DNA from 2 places in the Sphingomonas sp. P4_D12 genome. Region 2 is predicted to be linked to the other one. Evidence: riboswitches for the same ligand, from Rfam matches in the RefSeq annotation. Region 2 holds a riboswitch; the other holds the start of a gene.

Region 1 (6,264 bases), on a different contig from region 2:
CGTCTATGCGGAAGCGCGCAATGTGTTCATGAAGATCGGAGATCCGTGCCAGTTTAAACAGGCACGAAAAGCTCCCTATTGAGGCAACGCGAGCCAAGCCTTGTCTGAGCCCAGACCATTAGCCCCATTCTGGTAGCAGTTGTGATCGACGGCGGCGGCGGACGGTGGCAACTTATCGCCTCCATAAGGAGGGGCCTATGCGTATCGTATTGGGTATCGCTTTACTCTGCGTAGCGACACCGTCATTTGCCGGCTCATATCACTGGGCGAACGGGAAGTCCCCGCAAGCTGTTTGCGACGAAGCAAACGCCGCGGCCAAGAAGCGAGCAAAAAGGATTCACACCTGCGTCACAACCAAATGCATTCCGGGCACCGAGACTGTTTCAGTCGGCGGCCCACTGGGGTTCCGGGGCTACGCAGTCAGCGCTAACCATCGTGGCAGCTGCTAACTGACTTCTTGGTTATCCAGCGGCAAGCGGAGCGCCCGGTAGCCCCCCGCTACACTTCGGTGGCGGTCGGGAGATTCGTGCCAGTTTAAACCGTCACGAAAAAGCCCGCCGCGCCATCAGGCGTTGCGGGCTTTTTCAGTCCTACGGAAGGGGTTGGTGGAGCCGAGGGGGATCGAACCCCTGACCTCTGCAATGCCATTGCAGCGCTCTCCCAGCTGAGCTACGGCCCCACACTTTCCGGGAAGGAAGGCGCCCCTAACCGGACGGCGCCCCTTTGACAAGCGGGCGTTAGCCCGCTTGCCTTAAAAAATTGCGTCGATCAGTTCTCGTCTTCGTTGCCGCCGGTCTCGACACCGAGATCGTCGTCACCGCCCAGATCGACTTCATCGTCGGCCGAAGGCTCGCCCTCGTCTTCGATGCCGATCTCCAGATCGTCACCCTCGAGATCCGAATCGTCCTTTTCGGGCTTCTCGGCCTTGACCACCTCGAACGGCAGCGGCTGCTTCGATTTCAGGATCGGCTCGGGCGCCCAGGCGGTGTTGCAATTGATGCAGGTCACCGGGTCGTCCTTGCCGAGATCGTAAAAGCGCGTTGCGCATTTCGGACACGTACGCTTCGTGCCCCATTCCGGCTTAACCATGCCGATTTGTACCTTTCGATTTAATGCAAATTTCGGGGATCGACCCCTAAAGTGGCGCGCGCCTTGCCATAGCGCAAGGTGGCTGTCAAAGCCCGCGACCGATGTCGCATGCTGCTCCCAAACCTCTCCTGATCGAATCGTCCGCCGGCCTGACCGGCCGCGTCACCGTGCCCGGCGACAAGTCGATCAGCCATCGTTCGCTGATGTTGTCCAGCCTGGCGGTCGGCGAAAGCCGGATCGAAGGGCTGCTGGAAGGCGAGGACGTGCTGGCGACCGCCGCCGCGATGCGGGCGATGGGCGCCACTATTGAGCGCAACGACGACGGGATCTGGCGCGTCTGGGGTGTCGGAGTCGGCGGATTGCTGCAGCCGGCGGGCGCGCTCGACATGGGCAATTCGGGGACGTCGACGCGGCTGCTCGCCGGGCTGGTCGCCAGCCATGCGATCACCGCTACGTTCATCGGCGACGCCTCGCTCAGCAAGCGGCCGATGGGCCGGGTGATCGATCCGCTGTCGCTGATGGGGGCGGACTTCACGTCGAGCCCAGGCGGCCGCTTGCCGATGATGGTGCGCGGCATCTGCCCGGCGGTGCCGATCGACTATACGCTTCCGGTCGCCTCGGCCCAGGTCAAGTCGGCGGTGATCCTGGCCGGGCTCAACACGCCGGGGATCACGCGGGTGATCGAGCCGGTGCCGACGCGCGACCATAGCGAGCGGATGCTGGCCGGGTTCGGCGCCAATCTGACGGTCGAGGCGACCAATCGCGGGCGGGTGATCTCGGTCCATGGCGAGGCCGAGTTGAAGCCGCAGCAGATCGTCGTGCCGGGCGATCCCAGCTCGGCGGCATTCTGGGCCGTGGCGGCGTCGATCGTACCGGGCAGCGAAGTGACGATCGCCAATGTCGGGCTCAACCCGACGCGCGCGGGCATCTTCACCGCGCTGCGCATGATGGGCGCGGACATCACCGAGGTCGATCCGCGGACCGTCGGCGGCGAGCCGGTCGCCGATCTGATCGTGCGCCACGCCGCGCTGGCGGCGATCGATGTGCCGCCCGATCTCGCGCCGAGCATGATCGACGAATATCCGGTGCTGTTCGTCGCCGCGGCTTTGGCCGAGGGGCGCACGGTCGCGCGCGGCGCGCACGAGCTGCGCGTCAAGGAATCGGACCGGATCGCGGCGATGGCGGCGGCGCTCCAGGCCTGTGGCGTCAGCGTCGAGGAATTTGACGACGGCCTGGCGATCACCGGCAGCGGCGGCGAACCGATCCCCGGCGGCGCGACGATCGCCTCTTTGCTCGATCATCGCATCGCGATGGCGATGACGGTGGCGGGGCTGGTCGCGCGGCGGCCGATCACGATCGACGACGTCGCCCCGGTCGCGACGAGCTATCCGGTGTTCTTCGAGACGCTGGAGCATCTGGCGGGCCGCGCATGAGCCGCATGGTCGGCCGCCGCGAGTTGCTCGCCGGTGGCCTCGCGCTCGGCGCCAGCTTCGCCCTCCCCCGTCCGCTGTTCGCGCGCAAGGCGGACGGCTATCCGGCGCCCAATCTCGAGAAAATGGTCCCGGTTGAGGGCGGGCGCGTCTATGTCCGCGTCAACGGCAGACTGAACGGCGCCAAGCCGCCGATCGTCATGCTGCATGGCGGCCCGGGCGGCGATCATGAGCATTTCATGCCGGCGGTCGCTTTGGCCGACGAGCGCGCGGTGATCCTCTACGACCAGCTCGATAGCGGGCAGTCGGACCGGCCCAACGATCCGAAGAATTGGCGCGTCGAACGCTTCGTCGATGAGATCGAGCTGGTTCGGAAAGCGCTGGGCGTCGATCGCTGGCACCTGCTCGGGCATAGCTGGGGCGGCACGCTCGCGCTCGAATACGGTGCGCGGCGGCCGGCGGCGTTGCGCGGGCTGGCGATGGCCAGTCCCCTCGTGTCGACCAAGAGCTGGATCGCCGACGCCAATGCCTTGCGGGCGACCTTGCCGGCGGCGGTACAGGCGCAGATCGCCAGTTGCGACACCGGGCCCAGCCGCGGGTGCGACGACGGCGTCAACGCTTTCTACCGCGCGTTCAACGGCCGCGAGCCGGCCAAGCCCGCCGCGATCGCCTATGCCGGCGCGCATCCCAACGGCTTCAACCCGAAGCTCTACAATGCGATGTGGGGGCCGAGCGAGTTCGCCTGCACCGGCAGCCTCAAGGATTATGACGGCGAGCCGTTGCTGGCCAGGCTCGATGGGCGGCGCACGATCTTCCTGGGCGGGCAATATGATGAAGCGCGCCCGACCACTTTGGCGGGGTTTGCCGCGCGCGTGCCGGGCGCCGAATATGCCACGATCCCCGGTTCGGCGCATGGTATCTTCGCCGACCGGACGCTGGAAACGGTCGCATTGATCCGCGGCTGGCTGGCGCGACAGGACGCACGGGCCTAGAGGTCCGCGATGGAGTTTAGCGTATGATCATCGCCGTGGACGGTCCCGCCGCCAGCGGCAAGGGCACCGTCGCCCGCGCCCTGGCAAAACATTATCGCCTGCCGCATCTCGATACCGGCCTGCTGTACCGCGCGGTCGCCGAGAATGTGCATCGCCTCGACCTCGACCCGACCAAGGAGGCCGATGCCGTCGCGGCGAGCAATTTCGACGACAGTTTGCTCGACGATCCCGTGTTGCGCAGCGACGAAGCGGGGCAGCGTGCCTCGATCGTCTCGGCGCACCCGCTGATCCGGGCGGCGTTGCTGCAGCGCCAGCGCAAGTTCGCGCAGCAAGAAGGCGGCGCGGTGCTCGATGGGCGCGACATCGGCACGGTGATCGCACCCGACGCCGACGCCAAATTGTTCGTCAAGGCGACGCCGCAGATCCGCGCGCGGCGGCGGCATGCCGAACTGAGAGAGCGCGGCAGCACGCTCAGCTTCGACAAGGTGCTGGCCGATATCCGCGCACGCGATCAGCGCGACATGGGCCGCGACGCGGCGCCGTTGGTGATGGCGGCCGACGCCGGCATCCTCGACACCAGCTTCCTGTCGATCGAAGCCGCGGTGAAGCGCGCGATCGAGCTGGTCGAGCGGCAATTGCGGCTGAAGGCGGCGAACGGGTAGCGTCGGTCTAAATCCTCCCCGTTTACGGGGAGGGGGACTGCTCGCGTAGCGAGTGGTGGAGGGGGTCCTCCTCATCTACATCGCTTGGGGCTCGCCCCCTCCACCAAGCCGCTGCGCGTCTTGGTCCCCCTCCCCGTGAACGGGGAGGAATAAACATATAAAGATTTCTTTATATCCCGCTTGACCCGACTCGTTCGGCGCGGGATAAGGCTCACGTCGAGGTTCTTCGGACGGGTTCGCCCGCGCCGAAGCTAAGACGGGAAGCCGGTGCGGCCTTTTGGGCCAAGGCCGGCGCTGCCCCCGCAACTGTAAGCGGCGAGCGGCGGTCGATGAGTGTCACTGGGGGCGTCCAAATCCCTGGGAAGGCCGGACCGGCGTGTTGACCCGTGAGCCAGGAGACCTGCCTCCGACGCGATAACGTCCACCGGCGGGGTGTCCGGGCTGGCCGCTTGCATTCGCGGTCGGCCCCGTGTCGCCCGTGCGTGCTCGTGTCTGGTCTCTGCCTCCGCCTTTCATCGGGGTATGAAGACCATGACCGTCACTGTTGCCACACTCGGATTCCCGCGCATCGGGCCGCGCCGCGAGCTCAAATTCGCGCTCGAATCCTTCTGGTCGGGCCAATCGTCCGAGGCCGATCTGCTCGAAGCCGCCGCCGGGCTGCGCACCGCCGCCTGGGCGCGGCAACGGGCGCTCGGCGCCGACTGGCTCCCGTCGAACGATTTCTCGCTCTACGACCATGTCCTCGACACCAGCCTGATGCTGGGGGCGATCCCCGAACGCTATGGCAAGACGGCGGGCGATTCCGACCTCGCTACTTATTTCGCGATGGCGCGCGGGACGACGGGCGAGGACGCTAGCTGCGGCCATGGGCACGGCAGCCTGACCGCGTGCGAGATGACCAAATGGTTCGACACCAATTACCATTATATGGTCCCCGAACTGGTCGCCGGGCAGAAGCTCGCGCTGAGTTCGGCCAAGATCGTCGACGACTATCGCGAGGCCAAGGCGCAGGGGTTCGAGACGCGTCCCGTTCTGCTCGGACCGATCACCTGGCTGAGCCTCGCCAAGGGCCGCGGGGTCGATCCATTCGACTATCTCGACGAGGTGCTGGGGCTCTATTCGGCCGTGCTGACCCAGCTCGGCCAGGCCGGCGCCGAATGGGTGCAGATCGACGAGCCGGTGCTCGTGCTCGACCTGAGCGAGCGCCAGCGCAACGCGATCACCCGCGCTTATGCCAAGCTGCCGCGCGCCGGCGTCAAGCTGATGCTCGCGACCTATTTCGGCGGGCTCGAGGACAATCTCGACCTCGCGATCCATTTGCCGGTCGCCGGGCTCCACATCGACCTCGTCCGCGCGCCGCAACAGCTCGATGCGGTACTGGCCAAGGCGCCCAAGTCGCTATTGCTCTCGCTCGGCGTGATCGACGGGCGCAACGTCTGGCGCGCCGATCTCGCCGCGTTGCTCGACCGGCTCGAGCCGATCGCCGCGAAGCGCGACATCGTCCTTGCCCCGTCCTGCTCGCTGCTCCACACGCCGGTCGACCTCGCGCTCGAACGCAAGATCGATCCGGAAATCGCGCAATGGCTGGCCTTCGCCGTGCAAAAGGTCGGCGAGCTCGCGACGCTGAAGCGTGCGCTCAATGAAGGTCGTGACAGCGTCGCCGACGATCTGGCGGCATCGAGCGCTGCGGCGGCGGCGCGCAAGACCTCGCCGCGGATCCACAATGAAGCGGTGGCCGAGCGGCTGGCGGCGATCACGCCGGGCGATCGCGAGCGACAATCCCCCTACCCCGTTCGCGGCGCGGCACAGGCGGAGGCGCTCGAGCTGCCGGCTTTCCCGACCACCACGATCGGATCGTTCCCGCAAACCGCCGAAGTGCGCCGCGCGCGTGCCGACCACAATCGCGGGACGCTGGACGATACGGCGTACGAACAATTCCTCCGCGAGGAGACCGAGCGCGCGATCCGCTGGCAGGAGGAAGCCGGGCTCGACATGCTCGTCCATGGCGAGTTCGAGCGCAACGACATGGTGCAATATTTCGGCGAGCAATTGTCGGGCTTCGCCTTCACCGTCAGCGGCTGGGTCCAGTCC
Region 2 (6,264 bases):
CGATCGAATCGCGGCGAGCGCCTGCAGCGCGGGGATGATGGTCGGCCCGCCGCAATTGACCAATTGGCGCGGGAAACGCTCCTCGATCACCTGATACCCCGCCATGCCGAGCACGCGGCGGCGCAGCGACGCGGTGCGGCCATTGGGGTCGGGGTCGATCACGATGCGCGGCGGATGCGCGACCACACTTTCGATCGGCACGTTGCCCGAGAAAGCGAGCCCGAAATCCTTGCTGGCATCGCCCAGCCCGGCGAGTTCGACCATCTCGGTCAACAGGCTGGGCCCGGCATTGGCGAAACTGTCGGAAATATAGAGCAAGGTCGCGGGCCGGCGGCCGTCACGCGGAGCGGCGTTGGCCACGGCGCGATCGATGCGCGCGATCAGCCGCTCGCCCGCCGCGGGTTCCCCCACCGCGGCGGCGACGCTGCGGATCTGGTCGCGGCTGGAGGCGACATTGGTCGGCGAATCGAGCGTCAGCACCTTGAGCCCGGCGCGACGATACGCGGCGAGTGTAGTCTTGGAGGTAAAGCTCGACGCGACCACCAGGTCAGGTTTGAGCGCGATCACTTCCTCGGCGGTCCCCGCGGTCGCGCGATAGCGCCGCGCGAGGCCGAGCGGGATCGAGGTCGCGCCCGGCTCCTGCGAATAATGGCTGATCGCCGTGACCTTGCCCGGCGCCAGCGCCAGCAGCAATTGGTCCGAACACGGATTGGTCGAGACGATCCCCCCGGTCGTGGCGGGCTGCGCACTCGCGCACCCCGCCAGCCCGAGGGCGATCAAGGCGATCAAAGGCTTCAATTGAACTTCAAGCGAATGCCGCCATAGGCCGCGCGGCCCGGTGTGCTGTAATATTTCACCACGGCATATTTCTCATCGAACAGATTATCGACGCGACCATAGATCGAGAATTTATCGCCGATTGGGAAGTCCGCGCGCAGCCCGACCACAGTATAGCCATCGAGTCGGCTGAAATTGCCGGCGTCATCGAAGCTGTCGCCGACGCTCAGCACGGTCGCGCCGATCCCGAGACCGACCGGAGTCTTCCAGTCGATCGACGCGCTGACCGATTGGCGCGGACGGCGCGCCAGCTCGTTGCCGAAATTGAACCCGGGCGAGAGGTTGATCGAATCGATGAAGCTGTAGGACCCGCTGAGCGTCAGGCGATCGCTCGGCCGCACCGACAGCGCGAACTCCACGCCCTTGGTCCGGGCGCGGTCGATATTGACGTAGGAGAAGGCCGGACCGAAATCGATTTGATCGGTCGTGTCGCGGTGGAACCAGGTGATGCCGGCGACGATCCGCCCGCCGACCAGCCGCTGCTCGACTCCGATGTCATAGCTTTGCGCGGTTTCGGGCTTGAGATCCTGGTTGCCGAACACCGACGTTCCGAACCGTCCGTAGAGTTGGTAGAGGGTCGGCGCCTTGAACCCTTCGGCATAGCTGGCGCGGAACGTCGTCTCGGTCGGCAAGGTATAGACCGCATTGGCGCCCCAGGTCGTGTGCCCGCCGAACGCCGAATCGTCGTCGTAGCGAACGCCGCCGGTGATGGTCAGACGATCGATCGGCGACAGGATGGCTTCGCCGTAGAAGCTGGTGACGCCGCGCGTCGCGGAGAGATCGCCGTCGAAATAGCGCGTATTCTCGCGCTCCGCGCCGGCGACCAGCCGGACGCCGTCGATCACCTGGAAATCACCCTGATATTGATAACGCTCGCTACGGCCGCGGCCGAAGAAGCTGACCGCGGGCCCGAACGCCGGGTCGTAATTGTCGCGATTGATATCGGCGATGGTGAAGGCGATGCGGTTCTTGAAGCGGCCGCCGAGGAAATCGGCGTTGAGCCCGGCATAGCCGTACAATTCTTGTGTCTTGGCATATTCGCCGTCATCGGCGGGCAGGAAGGTCACGCCGTCAAAGCCATCGATATCGACCTTGCTGTGCGCATAATAACCGCGCAGGTCGAGCCTGATGTTATCGGCCAAGGCGATCTCGATCCGCCCGGTCGCGCCGAACTGGCGATAGCCGTCGGGCTCACTTCCCGACGACACTGCCGAGAAGCCGTTGGTCTTGAGATAGCCGGCGTTGAGCGAGGCCGAGACGATCCCGCTCTTTCCCGACACGCCGCCATTGGCGAAGACCGTATCGAAGCTGCCATATTCGACATTGCCGCGCGCCTGGAGGCCATAGCCCGGCTGCATCGTGGTGACGTTGACGACACCGCCGATCGCCTGGCTGCCCCATGGCACCGAGTTCGGGCCACGCAACACCTCGACGCGGTCGATCGAACCGGCGAGCAAGCTGGCGAAATCGAACGCGCCGCCGGGCGACGAGGGGTCGTTGACCCGCACGCCATCGATCAAGGTCAGCGTCTGCGAATCCTCGGCGCCGCGGATGCGGACGGCGGTCAGGGCGCCGAGCCCGCCGTTGCGCGACACGGTCACGCCCGGCGTGGTCGCCAGCAGGTCGGACAACGCGACCGTCTGGCGCTGCTCGATCGTCTGGCGGTCGATCACCGTCACTGCCTGGCCGATCGTCTCCGGCGCCTGCGGCACACCGGTCGCGGTCACGATAATGTCGGTTCGGGTCTGATCGGCGAGGACGATATTGTTATCGTCGGTCGCCGCCGTCTCCTGCGCATAGGCTGGCGTCGCGATGGCGATCGCGGCGAACGCCGAGGTCGCGAGGATGGAAAACTTCAACATTGGACATGCCCCTTTGGTGGGGCCGCGGACTCCGGGCGCCTGAACGCGACACCCGGACCTTACGGCCCGGTTCATGTCGCTCACACGAGGGATGTCCCTCGTTCGCCCGGCACACCCCGTCCGCGCAAAGGATCGACCGTGGCGGGCAGGTCTCCTGGCTTCCGGGTCGTCGCGTTCGCCCCGCCTTCCCGACCCTGCGGCCAGTGGCATTGTTGGGGCGACCGCTCTCCGGTCACAGTTGCGGGGGCAGCGCCGGCATCTCGACCGGACTTCCCTTTTGCTTCCCCTTGCGGGGAACCCGTCACGGCGCGGCGTCTATGCCGCAGCGCGGTAAAGCGCAAGCGATGCCTGATTTCAGAATTCGAACGCGGTCTGCGCGGCAGGCGGCGGCTCGGTCGCCACGCCCTCGATCTCGAGCATGCGGACCTTGGCGAGCGCCCCGCCGGGCGCCGAGAAACCGTGGACCCGGCTGCCCGCGGCAAGCACGCGGTGGCAGGGCACGATCAACGGGATCGGATTCCTCGCCATCGCCTGACCCACTGCGCGCGCCGCTTCCGGCCCTGCGCCGAGTTCGCGCGCGACCGCGCCATAGGTCATCGTTTCGCCGCGGCCGATCGCTCGGACACGGTCATAGACCCGCGCGAAGAACGGCTCCTGCTCGCCGAGATCGATCGTGACCGCATCGAAATCGACCGGCTCCCCGGCGAAATAGCGGATCGCGTCGGCGATCACCGCGGCGATGGCTGGGGGCGGGTCGCCCGCGACAGCGTCGGGCAAGCGGCGAAGCAGCGACCACTCCGCCTCGCGCGCCGTTTCTCCCGGCAGACGAAAGGCGGTGACCGCGTCGCCGCTCCACGCGATCGCGGCGACGCCGTGTGCGGTCTCGAAAACGCGGTAGCGATGGAGCGTGGCCATGCTGCCAAGATCGGCGACCCGATCGTTCAAATCAACCTTCGCATGAGTCACGGTTGTTCGACAGCTTACCCGGCTTCGACCTTGGCCGATTCCGGCAGATCGTAGCGGCGCTTGTCCTTATCCTCGACGCCATTCTTGACCCACGCGCCATGCGCATGCGCGGTCGCGATCACTTGCCATTGGTCATGACCGGGCCAGCTCTTCACGCGGATCACCTGATGCGCGAAGGCGCGGTCGGGTTCCATCATCACCCAGGCGAGCGGACGCTCGATCGTGGCGCGCTCGCCCGCCGCGGTCATCGCCGCGCGGGTACGATTGGCGCTATCCTCGGGCAGATATTGCCACACCACCGAATGCATCAGCACGCGCGTCACGCCGGCTTGTTGCGGTTCGGCGAGTCGCGCCTCGATCCAATCGGCGGCGTCGGCCTGGACCAGATCGACCGGCTTCGCGCGCTGCATCGCGATCGCCTGGCGCAGCCGCTCGGCACGCGCCGGCGTTTCGGCCCAGACATAAGCGGCCAGCCGCGCCTCGACCGCGGGATCGGTGGCGTCGAGCGGACGGACGTCGCAACCGCGCACCGAGACGATCTCGATCGGCGCCGGCACCGGCGGTTCACCGCGCCAGTCGGGCGTGATCGTGACGGGCGCGTCGGCGGGGCCGACCTTCACGCCGCCAAGATCGAAGGCATAGCGGTCGATCAGCAGGTTAAGCCCGGCGCTCGATCCGATTTCGAGCAGTTCGATTTTGGGTCCGTAACGCCGCGCGATCTCGAGCAGACCGACGATCAGCGCGCCCGATCGGCCCGGTTCGTTGGTCTGCGGCGGCCCGTCGAGCCAGGGCAGCAGGAAATCGTCATGCGCGATCAGCGCGGCGTTCACTGCGGTGCCTATCGCATCCTGGCCGGTGATTTCGCCGCGAAACACCGCCGCCAAACCCGAATCGGCGCCCGCTTGTACCAGCGCATGCAGTCCGCCGATGAACCTGAGCGGCAAGGCATCGCGAGTCGGCTCGCCCGGCCAGTCGAGGATGCGGGCGCCGGTGCGGCTGTCGCGGGTCAGTCCCACGGCGATCGCGGCGCACAGCCGCGCATAGATCGGCGCGTCCATGTTGCGGCAATAGAATTCCTGGACCCGGAACGCCTCGCGATTGCCCGCCTCGTCGGCCATGTCGCCTCCTGAATATCCAGTCCCGGCGCGCTAACCCGCGCGACCTTCCATAGATTGCTGTCCTTCGGAGGGTCGGGCGGGGAAGCGCGCCGGCGCGGCAGGCCGCTGAAAGCGGAGCCACCAGGGTGCATTGCGCCTTCGCAGGTGCACAAGTAAAGCCCCGCCATGGCGCAACCCCTAGTCATTGCCGTCCCCAAGGGCCGTATCCTGTCGGAAGCCGTGCCGCTGCTCGTGCGCGCCGGCGTCGAGCCCGAGGCGGCATTCTCCGACGAGGATAGCCGCGCGCTGCGCTTTTCGACCAACCATCCCGGCATCGACCTGATCCGCGTCCGCGCGTTCGACGTCGCCACCTTCGTCGCGCACGGCGCCGCGCAGATCGGCATTGTCGGGTCGGACGTGCTCGCGGAGTTCGACTATCCCGAACTCTACGCGCCGGTCGATCTCGGCATCGGCCATTGCCGCCTGTCGGTCGCCGAACCGGCCGAAATGGCGGCGGCCGATGATCCGCGCGGCTGGAGCCACGTTCGTGTCGCGACCAAATACCCGCATGTGACGCAGCGCCATTTCGAAGCGCGCGGCGTCCAGGCCGAATGCGTCAAGCTCAACGGCGCGATGGAATTGGCGCCGACCTTGGGCCTCGCGCCGCGAATCGTCGATCTCGTCTCGTCGGGCCGCACGCTCAAGGAGAATGGCCTGGTCGAGGTCGAGGTGATCGCGGAAGTGACCAGCCGCCTGATCGTCAACCGCGCGGCATTCAAGACGCGGCCGGAACTGGTGCCGTTGGTCGATGCGTTTAGGCGCGCGGTGGAGAAGCGCGATGTGGCATGATCGTGTTCTTAGCCCCTCCCCTTCAGGGGAGGGGTTGGGGTGGGGCGAAGCCTCGCAGAGCGCATCCCTTTTGACTCCCCCACCCCAAACCCCTCCCCTGAAGGGGAGGGGCTTAAAATGATCAAACTCTCCACGTCCGAGCCCGGCTTCGAGCGCCAGTTCCAGGCGCTGGTCGACGCGCGGCGCGAGGCGGATAGCGACGTCGCGCGCGATGTCCGCACGATCGTCGCCAGCGTGCGCGACGAAGGCGATGCCGCCGTCCACGCCTTCACCCGCAAGTTCGACCATCACGACCTCAATGAGACCGGCTGGCGGATCGAGCGCGCCGAATGGCTCGCCGCGCACGAAGCGCTGGCGCCCGATCTGCGTGACGCGCTCGAACTCGCCGCAGAGCGGATCGCCGCTTATCATATCAAGCAGAAGCCGGAGGACCGCGACGAGATCGACGCGGTCGGCGCGCGGCTCGGCGCGCGGTGGCGCGGGGTCGATGCGGCGGGAATCTATGTCCCCGGCGGGCGTGCGGCCTATCCCAGCTCGGTGCTGATGAACGCGATTCCGGCCAAGGTCGCGGGGGTCGAGCGGCTGGTGATGGTCACGCCCACCCCCAATGGCGAGGTCAATCCTTTGGTGCTCGCCGCCGCGCATATCGCCGG

Evidence for each region. Region 2 has a riboswitch for cobalamin ahead of AC1DSD_RS00520 (TonB-dependent receptor plug domain-containing protein). Riboswitches for the same ligand answer to the same signal wherever they lie in the genome.
Region 1: linked by a shared signal. The riboswitch ahead of metE (5-methyltetrahydropteroyltriglutamate--homocysteine S-methyltransferase) and the one ahead of AC1DSD_RS00520 (TonB-dependent receptor plug domain-containing protein) in region 2 are both predicted to bind cobalamin.

Annotation. Positions count from the first base shown of each region.
Region 1 is NZ_JBFUIL010000002.1:618,411-624,674, reverse strand. Features, by position in the region: gene AC1DSD_RS05540 (VOC family protein) at 1-82, shown strand, start outside; tRNA gene AC1DSD_RS05535 (tRNA-Ala) at 604-679, opposite strand; gene AC1DSD_RS05530 (TIGR02300 family protein) at 769-1,089, opposite strand; gene aroA (3-phosphoshikimate 1-carboxyvinyltransferase) at 1,191-2,522, shown strand; gene AC1DSD_RS05520 (proline iminopeptidase-family hydrolase) at 2,519-3,511, shown strand; gene cmk ((d)CMP kinase) at 3,535-4,173, shown strand; cobalamin riboswitch at 4,377-4,595, shown strand; gene metE (5-methyltetrahydropteroyltriglutamate--homocysteine S-methyltransferase) at 4,705-6,264, shown strand, end outside.
Region 2 is NZ_JBFUIL010000001.1:105,380-111,643, reverse strand. Features, by position in the region: gene AC1DSD_RS00525 (ABC transporter substrate-binding protein) at 1-798, opposite strand, end outside; gene AC1DSD_RS00520 (TonB-dependent receptor plug domain-containing protein) at 795-2,699, opposite strand; cobalamin riboswitch at 2,827-3,016, opposite strand; gene AC1DSD_RS00515 (methylated-DNA--[protein]-cysteine S-methyltransferase) at 3,054-3,644, opposite strand; gene AC1DSD_RS00510 (DUF2332 domain-containing protein) at 3,680-4,783, opposite strand; gene hisG (ATP phosphoribosyltransferase) at 4,949-5,611, shown strand; gene hisD (histidinol dehydrogenase) at 5,729-6,264, shown strand, end outside.